One region of the Pedobacter sp. CG_S7 genome, then DNA from elsewhere that is predicted to be linked to it. Evidence: riboswitches for the same ligand, from Rfam matches in the RefSeq annotation. Region 1 holds a riboswitch; each other region holds the start of a gene.
What was found. Region 1 has a riboswitch for S-adenosylmethionine ahead of AAKU52_RS13505 (SusC/RagA family TonB-linked outer membrane protein). Riboswitches for the same ligand answer to the same signal wherever they lie in the genome.
Positions count from the first base shown of each region.

Region 2: linked by a shared signal. The riboswitch ahead of AAKU52_RS08885 (O-acetylhomoserine aminocarboxypropyltransferase/cysteine synthase family protein) and the one ahead of AAKU52_RS13505 (SusC/RagA family TonB-linked outer membrane protein) in region 1 are both predicted to bind S-adenosylmethionine.
Region 3: linked by a shared signal. The riboswitch ahead of metH (methionine synthase) and the one ahead of AAKU52_RS13505 (SusC/RagA family TonB-linked outer membrane protein) in region 1 are both predicted to bind S-adenosylmethionine.

Region 1 covers NZ_JBEONS010000028.1:19,112-27,213, reverse strand. The annotation lists gene AAKU52_RS13520 (sensor histidine kinase) at 1-622, opposite strand, end outside; gene AAKU52_RS13515 (response regulator transcription factor) at 619-1,296, opposite strand; gene AAKU52_RS13510 (SusD/RagB family nutrient-binding outer membrane lipoprotein) at 1,419-2,852, opposite strand; gene AAKU52_RS13505 (SusC/RagA family TonB-linked outer membrane protein) at 2,864-6,037, opposite strand; SAM riboswitch class I at 6,371-6,476, opposite strand; gene AAKU52_RS13500 (zinc-dependent alcohol dehydrogenase family protein) at 6,822-7,868, shown strand.
Region 2 covers NZ_JBEONS010000013.1:5,386-13,487, reverse strand. The annotation lists gene AAKU52_RS08910 (menaquinone biosynthetic enzyme MqnA/MqnD family protein) at 50-775, opposite strand; gene AAKU52_RS08905 (histidine phosphatase family protein) at 763-1,395, opposite strand; gene mqnE (aminofutalosine synthase MqnE) at 1,395-2,585, opposite strand; gene AAKU52_RS08895 (hypothetical protein) at 2,727-3,221, opposite strand; gene AAKU52_RS08890 (trans-sulfuration enzyme family protein) at 3,290-4,411, shown strand; SAM riboswitch class I at 4,548-4,660, shown strand; gene AAKU52_RS08885 (O-acetylhomoserine aminocarboxypropyltransferase/cysteine synthase family protein) at 4,905-6,227, shown strand; gene AAKU52_RS08880 (homoserine O-acetyltransferase family protein) at 6,247-7,305, shown strand; gene AAKU52_RS08875 (homoserine dehydrogenase) at 7,306-8,102, shown strand, end outside.
Region 3 covers NZ_JBEONS010000003.1:177,792-185,893, forward strand. The annotation lists gene thrC (threonine synthase) at 1-1,049, shown strand, start outside; gene AAKU52_RS03700 (methylenetetrahydrofolate reductase) at 1,126-2,082, opposite strand; gene metH (methionine synthase) at 2,142-5,804, opposite strand; SAM riboswitch class I at 5,915-6,025, opposite strand; gene AAKU52_RS03710 (Bax inhibitor-1/YccA family protein) at 6,139-6,903, opposite strand; gene AAKU52_RS03715 (hypothetical protein) at 6,954-7,523, opposite strand; gene murQ (N-acetylmuramic acid 6-phosphate etherase) at 7,539-8,102, opposite strand, start outside.

The sequences.
Region 1 (8,102 bases):
AATCTTTACGAACCTTTTCGGCCATTGCATTTACAGAAGCATTCAGCTGTATAAATTCATCAATTTTGGTAGGTTCTTCTTTTATATTTTCCGTCGAAGTCACCTCAAATGCCTTTATTCGATTCAAGATGCTATAGAATGGTTGCCAGAGCCTATTCAGCAAAAACCTGTTAATCAGCAAAAGTGCAACAAGCAAAATCACAGTTACTGCAAGGGTAATTAATAAAATCACCCGTACTAAGTCTTCAGCTTCTAGTCTTGATTTGGTAATCCTAACCTCATAAACCTGCTCACGTAATTTTACCCAGGTAAAAAGACTTCGACCAGGTTCTTCTTCTTTTTCTTTCAAATTGAAATAAGTCGTGTAAGAGAAATCCCTTTTTTCTGAACCGAGCTTTATTTTTTTATAAGAAACTTGCTGATCGATAAAACTTGCAGGCAAAGGTAACTGGCCGTAGGTAGCTGTATATTGGCGAATCTCATCTTCCTCAACAGCTAAATCCTTATCAAGTTTATCTGTTAAAATGGAATGAATAAAAAGATAATAAATTCCACCTGTTATAATTAGAGTTATAATAGAAGTAAGAATGTTTACCCTGTTGTAATTAGTCGAAAGTCTCATCGTTCGCTAAATTTATAACCGATACCATAAAGTGAGCGCAAATAATCTTTAGCGCCTGCCTCCATCAGTTTTTTTCTTAAATTTTTTACATGAGTATATATAAAATCAAAATCATCAGACATGTCCATTTCATCGCCCCAGAGGTGTTCTGCCATTGCATTTTTTGAAACCACTTTATTTTTATTGGAAAGAAAATAAACCAGTAAGTCAAACTCTTTTTTGGTGAGTATCACGTTTGCTTTATTTACATTTACTAACATTCCAGAAACATCAACAGAAATCTCGTTAAATATGATAATATTATCTCCATTAAAGTTTTTTCTTCTCACAATAGCACTCACCCTGGCTTTAAGTTCTGAAAGGTGGAACGGTTTAACCAGGTAATCATCAGCTCCAAGATCAAGTCCGGCAAGTTTATCATCCAGTGAGTGTCTTGCAGAAATAATCAATACGCCATCCTTTTTCTTAAGTTCTTTTATTTTATTAAGAATACTTAACCCTTCTCCCCCTGGCAAACCAAGATCAAGCAGGATACAATCATAATTGTAAATACTTATTTTTTCCATCGCTGAATGGAAATCAGCTGCATATTGACAAATATTTCCTTCACCAGTAAAATAGTCCAGAATACTTTCAAGCAATGCCAGCTCGTCTTCTACCACAAGTATTTTCATAATGTAAAATAATATATTTTGATCTTAACTTATTAAAATTGGTAAATTAAAAATTAACCTCATGCAAAAGCCCCCAAAAAGCAAGAAACTTAATGGGGGCTTTTTAAATCTTTTTGACACTCTTAGTAAGCATCAAACCACAATTTGGTGGTTAATAAATCGACACCCTGGTTAGCTACCGCATTTTTATAACTCTGGCCATTTAAAGATTGTTCCGTTCCAGGATAAATAAAACGAACTGGAATTTTTCCATCTAACACCGTATTTACCGAGGCTGTTAATTGCGGGTAATCAAGCCTGCGTCTTTCTGTCCAAGCTTCCAAACCTTGTCCGAAAAGTGCGATCCATTTTTGCTCACCTATTGACTTCTTGTAATTTGCGGCATCATACTGAACCGAAGCCTGACCTAAATAAGTTGTTGCTACAGCATCAGAAACATTATACTGCTTTAAAGATGCTCTAATTGCCTGTTGATATAAGTCGGCTGCGTTTTCGGTAGTAAAGCCTCTTGCGGCAGCTTCTGCCCTACCAAACAACACCTCAGCATAACTAAAAATAACTGCAGGTGCCTGTGGCAAAAGAAAATAGGCTCCCGGTTTAGATGTTTTTGCAAACCCAATAATACTAGCCTCAGAATTGGTTAAACCGTTTGGCAAGCCCACATATTCTGCTGGCGTAGCGATTTGTGTTTTACTCGCATAAATTGCCAGTCTTGGATCGTTCAAACTAAATAATTTAGTTACAATGGTTTTACTTATCCTGTAATCATCTCTGTTCTCAAATTGAGCTCCTATTGGATTTTGCTGTGGGGAGAGCTGATAAACCAATTGTGCAATAGCCGTATTGTCGTTAAGGTATAGATCGCCATCAGCTTTGATTTCATCTAAAACCTGTTTTGCTTTTGCAGGTTCTTTATCCGCAATGCGAAGTGCTATTTTCAGTCTTAGTGAATTGGCTAGTTTTTTCCATCTGTCAATATTTCCATTGTAAATAAGGTCGCCCGCTATTGCTTTTCCTGCCGGATCCAAAGTCGTTTTAGCTGTTTTAAGATCCTCCAATAAACCAAAATAAACATCTTTTTGCTTATCATAAGTGGGTGTGATAAACTCGTTTAACTTTCCCGCCTGCGAATACGGAATATCTCCATATGCATCGGTAAGTAAAAGAAACACCCAAGATCTTAGTGTTAAGGCCACTCCTTTATAATTTGGATTGCTCGTAGTATTTCCTATTTCTATAATTTTATCAAAGGCGTTAATACTCTGCGAATAACCGACAGACCAAAGCGAAACAAAACTACTATTTGAAAATATAAACCTGTCTTCTTCTGTATATTGAACCTTTGCCCAATGTTGCGCAAAAAGTAAGCTAGAATTCATATTATTGGTTACTCCCCAATAAGCATCTACTGTATTTTTAATAGCCCCCGTTAAAAGGTAATCGGGCTGCGCATTTTCTGTGGCATTTGGATTGATGTTCACTTTATCAAGTTCCTTACTACATGAAGCAAGTGAAAGCGCTAACATAGCAATGATATATATTCTATTCTTTTTCATGTCTGGAAATGTTAAAATTTAATGTTAAGATTTAGTCCGTAAGAACGCGTAGTTGGATTGGAGAGACTTTCTATGCCCTGTCCGTTTCCAGTATTGAAGGCAACCTCAGGATCTATATCTTCCACGTTACGATGGATGATCATCAGGTTACGGCCTACCAGCGAAACAGAAACCCCTTGAAGATTTAAAGAACTGATCCACTTTAATGGAAGGTTATAGCTTAATTTAACTTCACGTAACTTTACATAAGAAGCATCAAAAATGTTGGCTTCATTAATGGTACGGAAAGATTTGTAATACTGTTGTGCTGGGAGAATTTTCTCGTTACGTTTTCCATCAGCCGTTACACCATCGAATATAATTCCATCATCATAAACTGTTACTCCGGCTGGTGCAGCTGCACCGCTTGCTAATCTAACCGTTCCATTCCCCTTTAAATCGCCAGGATAATAATAAGAGATACCACCATATTCAGCAGCTCTTCCTGGTAGTGTTGAGGCTAAAATACCTGTATAAGTTCCGGTTGAATAAGTTCCGTTATAAATTGAGCCGCCAAAACTAGCGTCAACCAAAATACCTAGGCTAACTCCCTTATAACTAAATGTATTTGAAATCCCTCCTATCCAGTCTGGAGTATATTTGCCCAATACTTTTTTGTTTGGATCAGCTTGTGGCGTTCCGGTTGCATTAACAACTATATTTCCATTGCCGTCTCTTAAAAAAGCATTCCCGAACAGCGCTCCATAAGGCTCACCTACAGCTGCAATTACCTGTACAGTACTTGTACTAACCACATAATTCTGTAGTAAGCCAGCTTTGTCAAGTTCAATTACTTTACTTCTATTGGCTGCATAATTCAAATCTATATCCCAGGTAAATGCTTTTCTTATTGGTGTTATGCCGAATTGAACTTCAATACCCTTATTATTAATTTTACCTGCATTGAACAATTTTGAACGAAACCCTGTACTCTGACTTACATCTACACTCAGAATTTGGTCATAACTATTTGTATTGTATAAACTCAAGTCAAAACGAAGTCTTTTATCAAATAACACTGCTTCTGCACCTATCTCTGAGGACGTTGTAGTTTCTGGTTTCAAGTCTGGATTGTAATCCGTTGAAGATGGGGAAAGCTGTGGATTGGAACCGAATGGCGCACCAAAAACATAGGTATTCAACAATTGGTAAGGATCTGCATCTTTACCCACCTTCGACCAGCCTCCACGGATTTTCGCAAAATTCAATACGCTACTTTTAATATCAAAAGCTTCAGTTAGTACCATACTTCCGTTAAAAGAAGGATAAAAGTAAGACCTGTTTTCTGCCGGTAAAGTCGACGACCAGTCGTTACGGGCAGTAACGTTTGCATATAGATAATTTCTAAATCCAATTTGCGCTGAGGCATATCCGCTATAAGATTTCAGGTCGGTAAATCTATTAGATGAAGTTAAAGGATCTCTGGAATTACTCAAATTATACAGACCAGCAACGGCTAATCGTGGTGCACTTTGATCATTCTGTTCGATGTAGCGGGAACGGATGTTAGTCCCTAATAAAGCCTCCAAACTGAAATCTGTATTCAACTGTTTAGTAAAGTTTAAGGTGGCATCTGTATTGTTTTCATTGACAGTAAACGCACTTTCTGTATACGAACCAAACAGCGTACCACTTGTACCATAAGCTACCTTAATTTTGCGGCGATCGTTATAATAATCTGTTCCCGAACGGAGGTTAAACGCTAAACCGTCGATAATTTTATAATTCAAACCAATACTTCCAATTAATCTGTTTCTGTTCTGTGAAACCGTATTTTCATAAGCTACCCAATAGGGGTTACTGTAATAACTGTTGTTCCAATTGAAGGTATTTCCGTTCTCATCCAAATAATTTTTCAATCTATTGACATCTACCTGTCTTCCAAACCAAGTAAACTGGAGCATTGTACTTGTAGCTCTGGAACCACCCGTTCCAGGTAAATTATCAGTACCTAGTTTGCTATAGTTCGCATTTGCGCTAATGGTCACTTTTGGTGTTAACCTTAAAGTTGTGTTCAACGCAAAAGAGTTTTTACCCTGACCCGAATTTGGAACCACGCCTACTTGCTTCAAGTTATTATAGGATAAGCGATAATCGATCTTTTCAGTTGCATCTGCTACAGAAATGCCATTGCTTAAGGAATAACCGGTTTCAAAAAAATCCCTGACATTATTAGGATGCGCTACAAATGGAACGGGTATGCCTTTAGAATAAAACTGTGGAATCAATCTTCCATCAAGTTTGGGGCCCCAACTTTCATCAACACCATCGTTTATACCAGCACCTTTTCCATCAACATAGCTAAACTTACCTTCTGAGCCCTGTCCAAATGCATTTTGATACACTGGAAGGGTAAGCAAACTTTCTAAAACTGCATTAGAGTTGAAGGTAATCCCCAGTCCTTTATTCGACTTACCCGTTTTTGTTTTGATAATAATTACACCAGCCGCCGCTCTTGATCCATATAGTGCTGCTGCATTTGGTCCTTTTAAGACACTCATTGATTCAATATCATTAGGGTTGATATCAGAAATGGTATTGGCAAAATCTCTTGCACCTGCAGAATTGAGTTGCGAATTATCTACCGGAATCCCATCTACCACAAAAAGAGGCTGATTATTTCCAGAGATAGAAGTTTCTCCCCTAATTACTATTCGCGAAGATCCCATATTTCCCTGACTATTGGTAACCCTCACACCTGCAACTTTACCTGCAAGGGCATTCACTAAATTTGTTTCTTTAGCCTCAGCAAGATTATCACCCTTAAGCTCCTGAACTGCGTATCCTAAAGATTTTTTTTGTCTGGAAATACCTAATGCAGTTACCACAACTTCATCTAATGCATTATCGCTGTCTTTAAGTATAACTTCTAAAGAATTAGTGCTGTTATCTACCTCAACTTCTTTTGTAGAAGACCCGATATAGGAAAATACCAAGGTACTTTTACCTGTTAGCGTGATGGAAAAAATGCCTTTCCCATTGGTCATAACTGCTTGTTTTGCGCCTTTAACAAATACCGAAACACCTGGTAAGGTTACGCCATCTGCAGATTTTACAGTACCTGATACCTTAATATTCTGGGCCTGTACTATTTGTGAAAGCAACAGCAAAAAGAGAATTGCCGACAGCTTAATTTTCTTGAACATAATTGGATATATTAATAATTTTAATTAATGCGTTTCCTAAAATCGAGGCATAGCAGTTGCATTTCCCTGCCAGGGACAATTTTAAAAGACTTGAAAAATGATTGTTAATTTGGGCTGAAATGCCCTGATATTTATTACTCCCTAAGTACAGCAACAAATATCGATGCGCATTCGAAGGATTAGACAGGTAAGTAAGTTTTTTTTCATCGTAATTAATTTTAACTTTTAAATAATTTACCTATCAATCAAGTTTCAAGAAGCTGCTGAATAAAGAAGCACCTCCGTAAACCAGAAGTGCTACATATATTTATAAAAATATTTTTGCATTCAACTGACTTAACTTCCCCAAATATTTTTGGGTTGGATTTAGCACCATTTACAATTGTTAATGGTTGCTAAGGTATCAACGGGCCATTCCCTCCACCTTTCTTGATAAGTATTTCAAAATAACTAGCGCAAAGATAGTATAAAAAATATATAGTCTATATAATTTATAGATTTTGTTTCTCTTTGCTTATCACTTCAACTCCTCTTCTTATCTAACATTTATATAAAAAACCATTTTAGTATTGCTGTGTTTAAAGAAGACCACCGCTTTCCTTTATTTTAAAAATCTCAATGACAACATTCTACAAACATAAATCACGCTAAAATAGAATAACACTAATCATTTATTCGATAGCATTTAAAAGGAATAAAGAATATTTCAATTAAAGAAATCTGGTACTATTTCAGACAATTAGCGCTCGAACCACTACATTTTATAATAATTAAACCAATAAATATGAAAAAAATGATGAAAGGCCTTGTCTATGGCGGACCAGGAAAAATTGAATTAAAAGATTTACCACTACCAGCAATTGAAAAACCGACAGATGCGCTGGTGAAAATTCTAAAAACCACTATATGTGGCACTGATTTAGGTATTTTACATGGCAAAACGCCGAGCTGCAAACCCGGAACAACCCTAGGACATGAAGGGGTTGGTGTTATTGAGGAATTAGGGGCAGGTGTTAGAAACTTTAAAAAAGGTGATCATGTTATCATTTCCTGTATCACCTCTGATGGAACATGTGAATACTGCAAAAAACAAATGTTTAGCCACTGTGAGGATGGCGGCTGGATTTTAGGGCATTTGATTAACGGTACCCAGGCAGAATATGTCAGGATTCCTCATGCCGACAATAGTCTGCATTCTATTCCTGCAGGTGCTGATGAGGAAGCATTGGTGATGTTAAGTGACATATTACCTACTGGTCATGAAATTGGCGTTTTAAGCGGACAAGTAAAACCTGGTGACACTATTGCTATTATTGGCGCAGGGCCAATTGGCCTTTCGGTATTACTCACTGCTCAATTCTACTCTCCTGCAAAAATATATATGGTAGACCTCGATGAAAATCGATTAAGTGTAGCGAAAAAATTTGGAGCAACCGATATCATTAATTCTGAGAAGGAAGATGCGGTAAAAAAGATCATGGCAGAAACCAAGGATGGTGTAGATGTAGCCATTGAAGCTGTTGGCTTACCAACAACTTTTGATGTTTGTCAAAAAATAATTCGCCCCGGAGGCCATATTGCCAATGTTGGCGTGCATGGAAAAAGTGTTGACCTTCAGCTACAGGAGCTATGGATTAAAAACATAACCTTGACTACCGGTCTGGTCAATACCAATACAACACCTATGTTATTAAAAACAGTTACTTCAGGAAAGTTGAATCCTAAACAATTAATTACCCACCATTTCAAATTGAATGATATACTTCATGCCTATGAGGTATTTGGAAATGCTTCAAAAGAAAAAGCAATGAAGGTGATCATTGAACCCTGAAAAAAAGTTTGTCCTAAAGTTATTTTTGCCAGGTCGTTGGCAGGTCCTTACTAGGTGGTTGGTAGGTCCTTGGTAGGTCTAAATGACCTGCAAACGACCTATCAATGATCTGCTAAAATTCCGCCATAAATCAATTGTCCTATACCGCATGCTATTTCCAAAAACAACCATAAACAACAAAGCCTGTTTTAGAAGCTGATTACTCAGCTCTAGCTTTAAACATTAATCAAAATA
Region 2 (8,102 bases), on a different contig from region 1:
GAAAGTTTTTAATTTAATTCTAATGAAGCCTAAATTTATTTTAACAAAATTAAAGGCGTTCCATATACGCTAAAAACAAATTCATAGCTTCACGTTTCTGGTCTGTCAGCTCGAAATTAAGCTTATTCATCAGGTAATCTTCCATATCAAACTGCTCCACTTCGGGCAATTCCTTTAGTAATTCCTTCCGATGATCCAAACCTGATCTCAGCGCTTCATCAAACTCCTTTATAAAGTATTCAGGAATAACTTTATTCGCTATCCATGCAGCATACAGAAATGGTAACCCGGTAAAGTTCATCCATTCTTCCCCCATATCGTAACTAAAAGCATATTGATCCTTTTTACCAAAGGTTCTGTCGCCGATCAATACAATAGCATCAGTTGCGGCCTCGCTGTCAGTGGTAAATACAACCTCCAGCTTCCAATAAAACTTTAAAAGTACTTTAGCCAGGTTATTTGAGGTTCTCGAATGACTATCCAGGTGGATTGTCTTTATTTCCGATACCGGCACTTTACTAAATATGAAAACTGAATTAACTGCACCTACCGATCCAATACAATAACCTCCAATAACTTTACCGTTAGGAACCAGCGGAAATGCAGCAATAGGCATCAAACCCATATCCACCTCTCCATCAATAACTTTAGCGGCACAATCTGTAGGTATATCTAAGCTAAGTTCTATTTTATTTATAAGATCTGAATGTTCAATACCGTAAATAAACGGCTTGGTATTGGTGTAAGAAACTGCTGAAATTTTTATTTTTGACAAGATAATTTCACTTTTAAATGGTCGGTTTTATTAAAGTCTTTAATACTAAACTTATTGTTATTGAAAGATAGTTTATAAAGCGAGGTATTTTTATGTGGAAACGTGACCATGGCACAAATGGGCTTTTGGGTAAGCAAGCACAGCAATAACCGCATGGCGCGACCGTGCATACATATCAGGATAACCTTTTCACCCTTGTTACTCATGATAACCTCCATTGCTGCCAAAAGGCGGGTGGCTACTTCCTTAGGACTTTCGCCACCATTGAACTTCGCATCATAATCTCTGGATTGCCATTTCTCTAATAAATTCCTGAATAAGAGCAAAGATTCTGTAGTGCTGGTTTTCCCCTCCCATTCACCCCAGGCTAATTCATCCAGGCCACTCAGTTTCTGCCACGGTATTCCCGTTTCAATAAAGGTCTGTACAGTTTGCTGCGTACGTTTTAAGGTAGAAATATAAATATTATCAAAAGGCACGTTTTTATAACGCTGATAAAAGGCTTCCGCCTGAGCCCTACCAGTATCATTCAAGTCGCTGTCAATTCCACGACCTTGCACAATTCCGGTTTTATTGAGCTCTGTCTCCCCATGCCTGATTAGATATATCGTCTTACCCATTAATTAATTACAGGAAGTTTATAATACTGAGGTTTAACTTCATTTTCAAATTCAACGGCTGTATAATCCGTAACAACAGCATATAGCGTATCGCGTTCTATAGGTTTACGTTTTACCTGCTTAATTAAGGCAACAAGTTCCTGGGTACTCATCTTTGGGTTTTGCTCTTCCGCTCCAGCCATTGAATAAATTTTTGTGGTATCATCCAGCGTACCATCAATATCATCAACACCAAAATTCAGCGACAATTGTGCGGTTTCCCTGCTGATCATTGCCCAGTAAGCTTTGATATGTTCAAAATTATCAAGGTAAATCCTTGCGATGGCATAGTTACGCAAATCTTCAATCACAGAAACTTCCGGAAGGTAATCCATCTGGTTATTCTGATTTCTGAATTTTAAAGGTATAAAAGCCTGAAAACCACCAGTTTTATCCTGCAATTGGCGCAGACGTTCCATGTGATCTACCCGATGCCAATATTCTTCTATGTGGCCATATAACATTGTAGCATTAGTGCGCATACCTAAAAGATGAGCTTGTTCATGAATATCCAGCCATTGCTCGGCATTACATTTATCATGCGCAATCTTTTCTCTAACCTCAGGATGAAATATTTCTGCTCCTCCTCCTGGCATAGAATCTAAACCCGCTTCTTTAAGGTATTTCATTCCCTCAAAATGTGTTAATTTTGCCTTCTTGAAAATATAATAATACTCTACAGGGGTTAATGCTTTAATATGTAATTCAGGGCGGTGTGCTTTTGCACGCCTAAAGAATTCTGAATAGAACTCCAGATTTTGTTTTGGCACAACACCCCCGGTAATATGAACTTCTGTAACAGGTTCATTGTCGTATTTCTTCAACACCTCCATCATTTCATCAACGCTCATTTCCCAGCCCTCTTCCTTTTGTTTAATTAACCTGGAATAAGAACAAAATTTGCAGTCGTACACACAAAGGTTTGTGGGTTCTATGTGAAAGTTCCGGTTAAAAAAGGTTTGATCACCATGTTTTTCTTCCCTGATGTGATTTGCTAAAACGCCTAAATACCCCAATTCAGCATGTTTATATAAATAAACACCTTCATCAAATGTAATTCTTTCTTTATTTTGAACTTTAAAGGCAATCGCTTTTAATACTTGCGTTAAATTAGGGTCATTCAAAAGTAAAGACAATGTTGTAGTATCCATATTTTATTTCAAGATAATGTAAGCAAAGTAACAAAAATTTGAGATAATCATTGTTTTTGAAAAGTAAAAGAAAATATAGGGCAATAAAAAAGGGGACTAATTAAAGCCCCCCTTTTAACTAAACCAAACTTAAAAACAATATTATTTTGTTGCCTTAGAAAAATTCAATACAACATAAGCTGTTTTATTGCCATATTCTATTGGCGATTTTAGCACTAATTCGTCACCTGTAGTGGCAGAAAGCACCAGTCTGTAACCTGAGGTTACGTTTTTGGCTTTATCACCTTCATAGATTTTTTTAAACTGGAAAGTTTCATCAGCAGTACTTACCGACCAGAATATACTTTGTGTTGCAGCAGAACACCCTTCACCACCTGGCAAAGTATAACTTCCATTTCCACTATTCGTTAAGTTCCATGTACTACCAATAAAGCATTTATAGGAAGCCTCTTCAAATAAAGACCTTACAGCAATTGCGGGAATACCTTCAAAAGTTACGTTATTTAACACCCAGTTACCTGTAACTTTACTCCTTTTTAAATTTGCTGAAGTTGAAGTACTTTTAGTAGTGGAGCAACTTTGCAAAACCATTAATGAGCTGCAAAAAATGGCTGCTATAAACAATATTCTTTTCATATACTTGTATTTTCATTAGTCATTGCATAAATCTTGCCAAAAATTTAACTTTATCATCTTTTAACTTTATGAAAACAGAAACCATAGCTATACATAGTGGAAACATTATTAAAAGTGCCACAGGAGATGTTACTCCGGCGATAAGTCTTTCAACTACTTTCTTAAGAAACGAGAATGGCGATTATCCTGGGGGGCATATTTACAGCAGGGTGAGTAACCCTAATAGAAATGCCTTGGAAACAGTTTTAACAGCACTAGAAAAAGGCGCTGATGCTTGTGCTTTCTCTTCTGGAAATACTGCAGGCATGGCAATGTTTCAGGCGTTAACTCCTGGTAGTCATATTATTGCGCCAGACGACATGTATTGGGGTTTTAAAAAACAATTACAGACTTTATTTAAAGACATCTTAACAATTGACTTTGTAGACTTAACCGCTATCTCACAAATAGAAGGCTTTATTCAATCCAATACAGTAATGATTTGGACAGAAACACCTTCCAACCCATTATTAAAAATTACAGATATCAGCGCCATTGCTGCCATCTGTAAAAAACACAGCATCATGTTAGCTTGCGACAATACTTTTGCGTCGCCATGTTTACAAAACCCAATTGAACTGGGTGCAGATGTGGTCATGCATTCTACTACAAAATACATCGGTGGACATAGCGATGTATTAGGCGGTGCGTTAATAACGGCTAAAAAAGATGCCTTTTGGGAGAAAATTAAAAATATTCAACAAGTAGGTGGTGCCGTTTCCTCCCCTTTCGATTGTTTCCTTTTATTAAGAAGTATCAAAACGCTGCCTTATCGCATGCGTGGCCATAGTGCCAATGGAATGGCTTTAGCCGTATATTTAGAAAACCACCCGCAGGTGGAAGCCGTTTATTACCCTGGTTTACCCTCCCATCCACAACATGAAATAGCAAAAAAACAAATGAGCGACTATGGTGGTATGTTATCTATTTTAGTTAAAGGAGGTAATGAGGAAACTAAGAAAGTAGTTAATAAAGTTCAGCTATTTGCCCAGGCTACCAGTTTAGGTGGCGTGGAAAGTTTAATTGAACACCGCGCATCAGTGGAAGGTCCAGATTCTAAAACACCAAAAAACCTGCTCAGAATTTCGGTTGGATTAGAACATATTGATGACCTGATTGCTGATATGAAACAAGCGCTCGCCAACCTCTAACCTAATTTAATTATTTTGTAGGGTATAAATTTTAAAATATTCAGAATTTAATTTTGTAATTAATTTTTATTCCCTACATTTGGACTATCAACAACAACAACAACATGTTGATCAAGTCAATACTCTTTCAGAGATTGATTTATTAAGAAGTGGCGAGAGACAGGCTCCCTGACCCACTGGCAACCCTCCCAACAGGAAGAAGGTGCCAATTCCTGACCAGATAACAGGTGTTAAATGGAAAAATAAATTAATACTAAAATGAAAATTAACAAAAACCAGCTCCGCTTAAGCGAAAAATCGAAACACAACAAAGAACAATTACAGCGTTTTTTAACCCAAAATTCTTTCCCTTGTTGTATGCAGCCTACTATGAGTATGTGCTGTTGCCTATACTAGCCATAAAAAGTCTACCTTTTTATGCTTTAATCTCTTGCGCTTTATAATCATCAAAAGCAGAAAATCAATCAATAGAACCTTAATAAAAAAAAATAAAATGTCAGCACCCTATAAATTCGAAACGCTACAATTACATGCAGGACAAGAAATTGACCCAACAACCGGTTCAAGAGCTGTTCCAATATACCAAACTACCTCTTATGGATTTAAAAATTCAGCACATGGGGCCAATCTTTTTGCTTTAAAAGAATTTGGAAATATCTATACCCGCATCATGAACCCTACTACAGATGTTTTTGAAAAACGGGTTGCCGCTCTGGAAGGTGGCGTTGCTGCAGTAGCTGTTGCTTCTGGACAGGCCGCACAATTCATTGCATTAAACAATATTTTAGAGGCTGGAGATAACTTTGTTTCTTCCTCTCATTTATACGGTGGCAGCTACAATCAATTTAAAGTGGCTTTTAAACGCTTGGGTATAGAAGCGCGTTTTGCAAATGTCGACCACCCTGAAGAATTCATCCCACTTATTGATGAAAAAACCAAAGCTATTTACCTTGAAACGGTAGGTAACCCCTCTTTCAGTATCCCTGACTTTGAGAAAATAGCAAGTATTGCCAATAAATATGATCTTCCCTTAGTTGTTGACAATACTTTTGGTGCTGCAGGATATTTATTCAGACCTTTAGAACATGGGGCCCATGTTGTTGTAGCTTCTGCTACAAAATGGATAGGCGGGCATGGAACCAGCGTTGGCGGTATCATTGTTGACGGAGGTAATTACAATTGGGGAAATGGAAAATTCCCTGCCTTCTCTACCCCTTCTGAAGGTTATCATGGTTTGGTTTTCAACGATGTATTTGGCAGCAATGGTCCTTTTGGAAATATTCAATTTGCCATCCGTGCCCGTGTAGAGGGTTTAAGAGATTTTGGCCCTGCCCTTTCCCCATTCAACTCTTTCTTGTTGATTCAAGGACTGGAAACTTTATCCTTAAGGGTACAACGACATGTAGAAAATACACTGGAACTGGCAACATGGTTAGAAAACCATCCGCTGGTTAGATCTGTTAGCTATCCAGGCTTGGAGAGTAGCTCTTATCATACCCTTGCAAAGAAATACCTGAAAAACGGTTTTGGTGCAGTGCTATCCTTTGAACTGAACGGCACCAAAGAAGAAGTTACTGGTGTTGTCGACAACCTTAAACTGGTAAGTCACCTGGCCAATATGGGCGATGCTAAAACCCTGATCATTCAGCCATCGGCAACCACACACCAACAATTAAGTGATGCTGAACAAACCGCTGCCGGGGTTACCCCAAATCAGTTGCGTGTCTCTGTTGGCATTGAACATATCGATGATATTAAAGCAGATTTTGAGCAGGCTTTCCAAAAAATAAAATCCCTACAAGAACTACCTGCCTAAACATAATATAAGCACAAAAATGAGTACGATTAACACTTATAGTTACCAAAAGATTTTTAAACTTGAAAGCGGTAAAAAGCTGAGGGGATTAGAAATAGCTTATCAAACCTTTGGTAAACTTAATGCTAAAAAGGATAATGTTGTTTGGGCTTGCCATGCGCTTACCGCAAATTCTGATGTACTGGACTGGTGGAAAGGCCTTTTTGGAAACAATGACCTCTTTAATCCTAAAGATCATTTTATTGTTTGCGCCAACATCATTGGTTCGAATTATGGAAGTACTAATCCTTTAAGTATTAACCCGGTTAACGGACTGCCTTTTTACCTCTCTTTTCCTGAATTTACCGTTAGAGATCTGGCAAAGATACATGGGCTTTTAGCAAATCACTTAGCCATAGACCGAATTAAAGTGCTTATTGGTGGTTCTTTAGGCGGTCAACAAGCACTCGAATGGGCTATAAATGACCCAAGTAAAATAGAGAATTTAATTGTGGTAGCCACTAATGCTGTGCATTCTCCATGGGGAATCGCTTTTAACGAAAGTCAGCGATTAGCCATCAGCACCGATCGTACTTTCTATGCACAAAAAGCAACTGGTGGTTTAAAAGGATTGAAAGTTGCAAGAAGCATTGCCTTATTGTCTTATCGGACTTATGATGCCTATGCCTCTACACAATTGGAAACTGTTAATGACAAAACCACAAACTTTAGGGCTGCTTCTTACCAGAGCTATCAAGGCGAAAAACTCTGCAAACGTTTTAATGCTTACAGCTATTGGTATTTAACCAAAGCAATGGATAGTCATAATGTTGGCCGTGGCAGGAAAAGTGTATCCGATGCATTGGCTGCTATAAAAGCGAACACTTTGGTGATCGGGGTTGAAAACGATGTGCTCTTCCCCATCGCCGAGCAGCAATTTTTAAGTAACAATATTAAAGATGCTACATTTCATCAAATCATATCGGCTTATGGCCATGATGGATTTTTAATTGAAACTGATATGCTCACCAAAATAATAGGCAATTTTCTAAAAGCAAGTGTGAATAAGAAAATAATTAAATTTCAAAAAACGGGATAGATGAGTAAGAAACTTAAAATAGGTTTATTTGGTTTTGGTGTAGTAGGACAAGGGTTACATGATATTATAAAAGGTCAGGATCTAAATATTGAAGTCATAAAAATTGCGATTAAAAACCCTGAAAAAAAACGTAACCTCGACAAGAAGTTATTTACAACAGATCATCAGGAACTTTTAGATCATCCAGATATCAACACCATTGTTGAGCTCATAGATGATGCCGATGCGGCCTATGCAATTGTTAAAAAGGCTTTAATATCTGGTAAAAATGTTGTTTCTGCTAATAAAAAAATGATTGCCCTTCATCTTGCCGAATTGGTAGCATTACAAAAGAAATATGGCACCTCGCTTTTGTATGAAGGTTCAGTTTGTGGAAGTATCCCTATTATCAGAAACCTTGAAGAATATTACGACAATGAGTTGCTGCATGGAATAAGCGGTATTTTCAATGGCTCCTCCAATTATATTCTATCAAAGATTTTTAATGAGGGCATGAGTTATGATTTGGCCCTAAAACAAGTACAGGATTTAGGTTTTGCCGAATCTGATCCAATATTGGATGTGGGCGGCTATGATGCCAAATACAAACTGGCCATTGCTACGGCACATGCTTATGGCTTATTTATCAATCCTGATCATATCCTCAATATTGGTATTCAAAATTTATCTGAAAGCGATGTGAAATATGCTAAAGAAAAGAATTTTAAAATCAAACTGGTACCTACAGCCCGAAAAATAAGCACACAACAGGTAATTACCTATGTATTGCCGAAATTTGTTAGATCGGATGACTTCAT
Region 3 (8,102 bases), on a different contig from region 1:
AGCGCCTTGATAAAAATACTTATGTATTGGAGTTATTCCATGGGCCTTCGCTAGCTTTTAAAGATTTCGGTGCCCGTTTTATGAGTAGGGTGATGGCTTATTTCTTAAATGACGATGAACAAATGTTGGATGTGCTAGTGGCAACTTCTGGCGACACTGGTGGTGCAGTAGCACTTGGGTTTTTAGGCGTGCCAAATACCCGGGTTACTATTTTGTATCCTGTAGGAAAGGTAAGCGAGATCCAGGAATTACAGCTGTGCACCAACGGACAAAACATTCACGCTATAGCAATAGATGGAACTTTTGATGATTGCCAGCACTTAGTGAAACAAGCTTTTTCCGATGTAGAATTAAGCACAAAAAGAAGGCTTACTTCAGCAAATTCTATCAATATCTCTAGGTTAATACCGCAGACTTTTTATTATTTTTATGCTTATGCACAAATGGTAAAACAGGGGAAAACGGAGGTAGTGTTTTCTGTTCCAAGTGGTAATTTTGGTAATCTTGCTGCAGGCCTGATGGCCAGTAAAATGGGCTTGCCTGTAAAACAATTTATAGCAGCTACAAATGCAAATGATACTGTTCCCCGATACCTGGAGACTGGTATTTATGAAACCAAACCTTCTGTACAAACCTATGCCAATGCAATGGATGTTGGCGCTCCAAGTAATTGGGTTCGTATTATGGATCTATTTGGTCAGGATCGTTCAGTAGTTCAAAAGTTAGTGAAAGGTTATACTTATAATGATGAGCAAACACTTCATGCTATCGAGTCTATCTATAAGAGATATAACTATGTAGCTTGTCCGCATACTGCAATTGCCTGGTTGGCATTAGAAGAATATACTGCGGCACAACCTAATGAAGATTTTGCCGGTGTATTCCTCTCTACAGCCCACCCATGTAAGTTTCCAGCGATTTTTCCCATTGAAATAGCTGGGGATATAGAAATGCCCGAACAAGTATTGGAGATGAATTCAAAAGTAAAGCAAGCTGTTGCTATGGAAGCAGACTTTGAAACTTTTAAAGCTTATTTGTTAAACCTTTAAGGGTTTAGCAAATAAGCTTTGTTGATATAGTTTTTATTTATAATGTTTTAAGAATAAATAGTTTGTTATTTTATGCTTAAAATAAAGCTTCTGCAATTCTTTTAGTCGGACCGGAATTTCCCATGGTGTAAAAGTGTAACACGGGTGCACCTAATTCTTTTAATCCCTTACATTGTTCGATCATCCACTCAATACCTACTTCTTTAACGTCTTTTTCTGATTTACAGGCTGAGATGGCTTCGCTCAATTCCATTGGGATATCTAAATGAAAAGTCTTTGGCAGACTAATCAGCTGCTTACTGCCGGTAATGGGTTTTAAGCCTGGAATAATGGGAACGTTAATGCCATTCTCCCGGCATTTATTAACAAACCTTTTGTATTTCTCATTGTCGTAAAACATTTGGGTTACTATGAATTCAGCACCCATGTCTACTTTTAATTTCAGGTATTTAAAATCGGTATGTAGGTTTGGAGCCTCAAAATGTTTCTCAGGATAGCCAGCTACGCCAATACAGAAGTCAGTCTTTTCAGAATTATCAATATCCTCATGCAGGTATTTACCATTGTTCATATCTATTACATGTTGAACAAGATCAGAGGCAAAAGAATGGCCCTCAGGAGTGGGTATAAAAGAACTGTCGCTTTTTCTGGCATCACCACGTAGCACGAGCACGTTGTCGATGCCCAGGAACTGCAAGTCGATTAATGCATTTTCAGTTTCATTCTTTGTGAATCCTCCGCAAATTAAATGAGGCACGGCATCCACTTTATATTTGTTCATGATAGCGGCGCAGGTTGCTACCGTACTTGGGCGTTTGCGGTAGGCCACTTTTTCTAAAAGACCATTTGGATGTTGTTTATAAATATAGTCTTCCCGTAGGTACGTAACATCAATAAATGGTGGGTTAAATTCCATTAATGGATCAATGGCATCGAATATACCCTGGATACTTTGTCCTTTTACCGGGGGTAATAATTCAAAGGAAAATAAAGTTTTTCCTTTCGCAGATTCAATATGGTCTTTTATCTTCATGTTTGGTTATCTAATTTACGCTCTATGCGACAGGCATTTTCAAAGAGCAGTATGGTTTATTAATAAGCTAAATTCGGGCTAAGCCACTTCTCTGCTTCCTCTATTGAAAGGTTTTTACGGACCGCATAATCAGTAACCTGGTCTTTGGTGATTTTACCAAGACCAAAATACCGAGACTCTGGATGGGCGAAATAAAAACCACTTACTGCTGCGGTTGGATACATGGCAAAGCTCTCCGTCAGTTTTAGCCCAATTTCCTGCTCTGCATTTAGCAATTCAAATAAAGTAGCTTTTTCGGTGTGATCAGGGCAAGCAGGGTATCCTGGAGCCGGGCGAATGCCAGCATATTCTTCCTTAATGAGTTCAACATTGCTTAATTCTTCTTCTTTCGCATAGCCCCAATATTCTTTACGTACTAGCTCATGCATTCTTTCGGCAAAGGCTTCAGCCAGGCGGTCTGCCAATGCTTTTACCATGATACTGTTGTAATCATCGTAGTCTCGTTCAAATTCTGCTACCATTTCATCACAACCAATACCAGTAGTCAAGGCGAAGCCTCCAAAATAATCTGCTTTACCAGTATCTTGCTGCGCCACAAAATCGGCTAAAGCATAGTAAGGCTCACCCGCTACTTTCTCGCTTTGCTGGCGCAGGGTATGTATAGTGACAGGTTGTTTTCCTGCAACGTCTAAAATAATGTCATCTCCATTAGCTTTTGCTGGCCAAAATCCGATAACGGCCTTTGCTTTTAAGCTTTTCTCTTTAACAATTTTCTTTAGTAGGATCTGTGCATCTTCAAAAAGTTTTGTTGCTTCTACACCAATCAATTTATCAGTTAATATTCTGGGGTAACTGCCTTTCAATTCCCAAGTATGGAAAAAAGGTGTCCAGTCTATATAGGGAACCAGTTCTGTTAAAGGGTAATCTTCAAAGATTTTTGTGCCTGTAAAGGCAGGTGCCGCGGCAATTTGTTCAGAATTGATTTGAAATTTATTGGCTCTGGCCTCCTCAATAGTTTTATAACGCTTATCAGAACGTTTATTTAAATGTGCTTCGCGGGCTTTATCGTACTCCTGTCTGATAGTATTGATATAAGCATTCCGGTTATCTTTGTTCATTAAAGTGCTGCATACAGTCACACTTCTGGAAGCATCCAGCACATGTATAGCTGGGCCTGAATAATGAGGAGCAACTTTAACTGCGGCATGGATTCTGGAAGTGGTGGCACCACCAATAATCAGGGGAATTGTAAATCCTTCCCTTTCCATTTCCTTTGCAAAATGAACCATTTCATCAAGTGATGGGGTAATTAAGCCACTCAAACCGATGATGTCTGCATTAATTTCCCGCGCCTTTTTAATGATTTCCTGTGCAGGAACCATCACTCCCATATCTATAATTTCAAAATTATTACAGGCCAAAACTACGCCAACAATGTTTTTACCAATATCGTGCACATCTCCTTTTACCGTAGCCATTAATACCCTTCCTGCGAATGAACTTGTGCTGCCATCTGGATTGTCTAGTTTCTCCTGTGCAATAAATGGGAGCAAATAAGCTACTGCCTTTTTCATTACCCGGGCAGATTTCACCACTTGCGGTAAGAACATTTTTCCTGAGCCAAATAAGTCGCCCACAATGTTCATCCCGTCCATTAAAGGGCCTTCAATCACGTGTATAGGTCTATCGTATTTTTGGCGGGCTTCTTCTACATCAGCATCCAGAAATTCTATAATCCCTTTGACGAGCGAATGAGATAGCCTTTTTTCTACCGTATCCTTGCGCCATTCTTCATCCTTTACCAGGACTTTTCCTTTTGATTTTACAGTTTCTGCATAATCTACGAGGCGTTCAGTAGCGTCATCCCTGCGGTTCAGCAAAACATCTTCCACATATTCCAACAATTCCTTAGGGATCTCCTCATAAACTTCGAGCATGCCGGCGTTTACAATCCCCATGTCAAGGCCAGCTTTAATAGCATGATACAAAAAGGCAGAATGCATGGCTTCTCTTACTGAATTGTTACCCCTGAAAGAGAAGGAAATATTAGATACACCTCCACTCACTTTGGCATAAGGAAGATTTTCCTTGATCCAGCGTGTAGCGTTTATAAAATCAACAGCATAATTATTATGTTCTTCCAACCCCGTTCCCACGGTTAAAATATTGGGATCAAATATGATGTCTTCTGCAGGGAAGCCTATTTCATTCACCAATAAGTCATAAGAACGTTTACAGATTGCTTTTCTTCTTTCAAAATTATCAGCCTGTCCTTTTTCATCAAAAGCCATAACGACTACAGCAGCACCATAAGACATGATCTTACGTGCACTTTCAAGGAACTTTTCTTCTCCTTCTTTCAGGGAAATAGAGTTTACAATCCCTTTTCCCTGCAAGCATTTTAAACCAGCTTCAATTACCGTCCATTTAGATGAATCAACCATGATGGGTAATTTTGAGATGTCGGGTTCAGAAGCAATAAGGTTTAGGAATTTAGTCATTGCAGCTTCAGAATCAATCATTCCTTCATCCATGTTTACATCGATAATTTGTGCACCACCCTCCACTTGTTGCCTGGCAACGGTAAGCGCAGCCTCAAAATCGCCACTTAGAATAAGTTTAGAGAATTTTGGCGAACCTGTGATGTTAGTCCTTTCGCCGATGTTAACAAAGATACTTTCTGGGGTAACCGTAACAGCTTCTAAACCACTTAAGCGCAGGTAACGCTCCGGGCTTGGTATTTTTCTAGCTTTAAGGTTTTTTGCTTTTTTAACAATGCAGGCAATGTGATCTGGTGTAGTACCACAACAGCCACCTACGATATTCACAAAACCATGCTCCATAAAATCTTCCACGAGGTGTGCAGTTTCATGAGGTGTTTCATCATAGGCTCCAAATTCATTAGGCAAGCCAGCGTTAGGATAGGCCGACACATAGCAATTTGCTTTTGCAGCAAGTTCTTCGATATGCGGTCGCATATCTTTGGCGCCCAAAGCACAGTTGAAGCCTATGCTTAAGGGTTTAGCGTGAATGATGGAGTTTAAAAAGGCTTCTACTGTTTGGCCGGAAAGCGTTCTGCCGGAGGCATCAGTGATTGTGCCGGAGATCATTATCTCAATTTTACGACCAATTTCCTGCTCGTATTTTTTTACGGCGAATATTGCTGCTTTAGCATTCAGGGTATCGAAGATAGTTTCAATTAACAGCACATCAGCACCGCCATCAACAAGTCCTTTAACCTGTTGAAAGTAAGCGTCTTCCAATTCGTCAAAAGTTAAGGCCCTATAACCAGGGTCATTTACGTCTGGTGAAATGGATAACGTTCTATTGGTAGGTCCCACAGCCCCTGCTACAAAGCATTTACGGTCTGGATGCGCAGCCATAAATTCAGTAACGGCTTCTTTTGCAATTTTTGATCCTGCAAAGCTCATTTCATAATCCAGTGTTTCCATCTGGTAATCAGCTAAGGATATTCTTTGCGTACTGAAGGTGTTCGTTTCAATGATATCTGCTCCTGCGGCTAAATATTCGAGGTGAATAGATTTTATGATATCGGGGCGAGTGAGGTTAAGGAGGTCATTATTGCCTTTAACATCACAAGGGTGATTTTTAAAGCGCTCACCTCTAAAATCCTCTTCTGTTAATACATGCCGCTGTATCATAGTACCCATTGCGCCATCTATAATTAAAATTCGTTTTTCCAGTTCTTCTTTGATACTCATGCTTTGTCTTTTTTAAGAGTAGGGTGATCCCACAGGATGATTTGACATCACCTAAAGAGGGGGTTACGATACAAAAAAGCTTATTCGGGATTCCGGTAAGGAGTCGATTCAACTTATCTTTCCGAAACGATTTTAAGCCGTTTCAGTAGAATGTAGCACCTTGTAAGCACAGGTTGCTAAGACATCGCAGGGTCTAATCCCTCCGTCTTTCTCTATAAGCTTTACAAAAGTGCAATAAAGAAAAATGATTTCCAAAGAAAACATCATGAAACCTAATAAAATTGCAAAGGCCACGCAAAATTGCATGGCCTTCCAAATTATATTCTGAATAATGTTATTTTCTACTTCCGAATATTCTTAATAAGAAAAGGAAAATATTGATGAAATCAAGGTATAGAGATAGGGCGCCCATGATTGCCAGTTTTTTACTGTCTGTTGCTGCAATTTGGTCACCATTTTCTTCAATTCCTTCTCCAATGCGTTTTAACTTTTGCACATCATAAGCTGTTAATGCAGTGAAGATGGCTACACCAAAGAAACTCATGATGTAATCAAATTGTGAGCTGCCAATAAACATATTGACTATACTTGCGATTACCAAGCCAACTACGCCAACCATTAATATTGGTCCGAATTTACTTAAATCTGTATTTGTGGTATAGCCTAAAACTGCCATGATGCCAAAAATACCTGCTGCAGCAGCAAAACAAGCGACTACAGATCCTAATTGATAGGTTAATAGGATGAAGCTTAAACTTACGCCGGTTAAGACAGCATAAAGGATGAATACCCCAAGCAGGGCATTGTAAGAAAGTTTACTTAAACCTGTACTCATTAAAAGAACCAGTCCAAGCGGGGCGAACATCGCAATATAACCCAATATAGTCATTCCGGTACGTTGACCATCTGCATTGTATTTTACTAAATAATCCATAGCTGCTGGAGTGTTAGCCATATATAAAGCTGCTAAAGTTGATAAACCCAGGGCAATGAACATCCATAAGAAAACATTTGCAAAAAATCTTTTTGCAACCATTCCTTTTTCATCCTGAACAATTTCAGGTCTTTGCACCCAGTTGAAATTATTGTTGTTATCCATTTGTTTTTTAATTTTATTTAAAGATAATGATTGTTTTGTACTTACAAAAGCTATGCCCCTAGTCTTTTTGTCAGGATTTCTTCAACTTTCTTGAAAATTTGTAAGGGTTTTAAGGTTCTCCATGCCAATTCGTCTAATAATCCGCCGAAATTTATATAATAGTCAATATTACTTTCTCGGAATTCATCAATCACATGTGCGTTGAAATTGATCCCGCAGATCCAGCCATCTTCCACATCCTGAAACCACTCTTCATAATAACTATCTTCCGAGGAATGAAAATTAAGTACATTTTCACCTATCAAAATAAATTTGTTAATACCCTCGTCAATCATCAATTCCAGGATTTCCCGCTTCAGTAGCATGATGTCATTATTAATGGCATCATTCCATTCGCCCATAAATTCGATGATGGCATAATTACTATCGTAGTCAACATAAAGTACCTTTAAATACAATGTATTAGAACCAAAATCATCCCATTGCGGGTGTATTAAAAAGTTATATAATTGTTTATCAAAATAGAACTCTGAATACTCTGTATTATAAAAAGGGGAACGCTCGTCTTCTGCAGCGATGTAATCATCCCTCCATTGATAATAAGGTTCTATTTCGTGCATAAGCTTTATCTTTTTTTATTGTCCGGCTGCTTCAATCGCTTTACGTACACTTCCATAACGCATAAGCAGGTCTTCTGCATGGTCATGATTAATGTTTAGTGCTGCCATTATCATTTGTGCTCCTCTGTCTACCAATTTATGATTTGTTAACTGCATGTCCACCATTTTATTGCCTTTAATTTTGCCTAACCTGATCATGACAGTGGTGCTGAGCATGTTCAGTACTAATTTTTGAGCTGTCCCAGATTTCATACGTGTAGAGCCTGTCAGAAATTCTGGGCCTACAACCACTTCAACTGGAAAATCACTTTCTTCAGCAATAGGGCCTCCTTCATTGCAAACAATGCAGCCTGTCAAAATACCATGTTTACGGGCGGTATTTAAGCCACCAACAACATAAGGGGTTGTTCCAGATGCAGCCAGCCCAATAAGGCTATCTTTTTCATTGATTTGGTATTCTTGTAAATCGACCCAGGCTTGTTTAGAATCATCTTCTGCATTTTCGACAGCTTTCCTGATGGCTATATCACCTCCGGCAATAATTCCAACTACAAAATCAAAAGGAACACCAAATGTTGG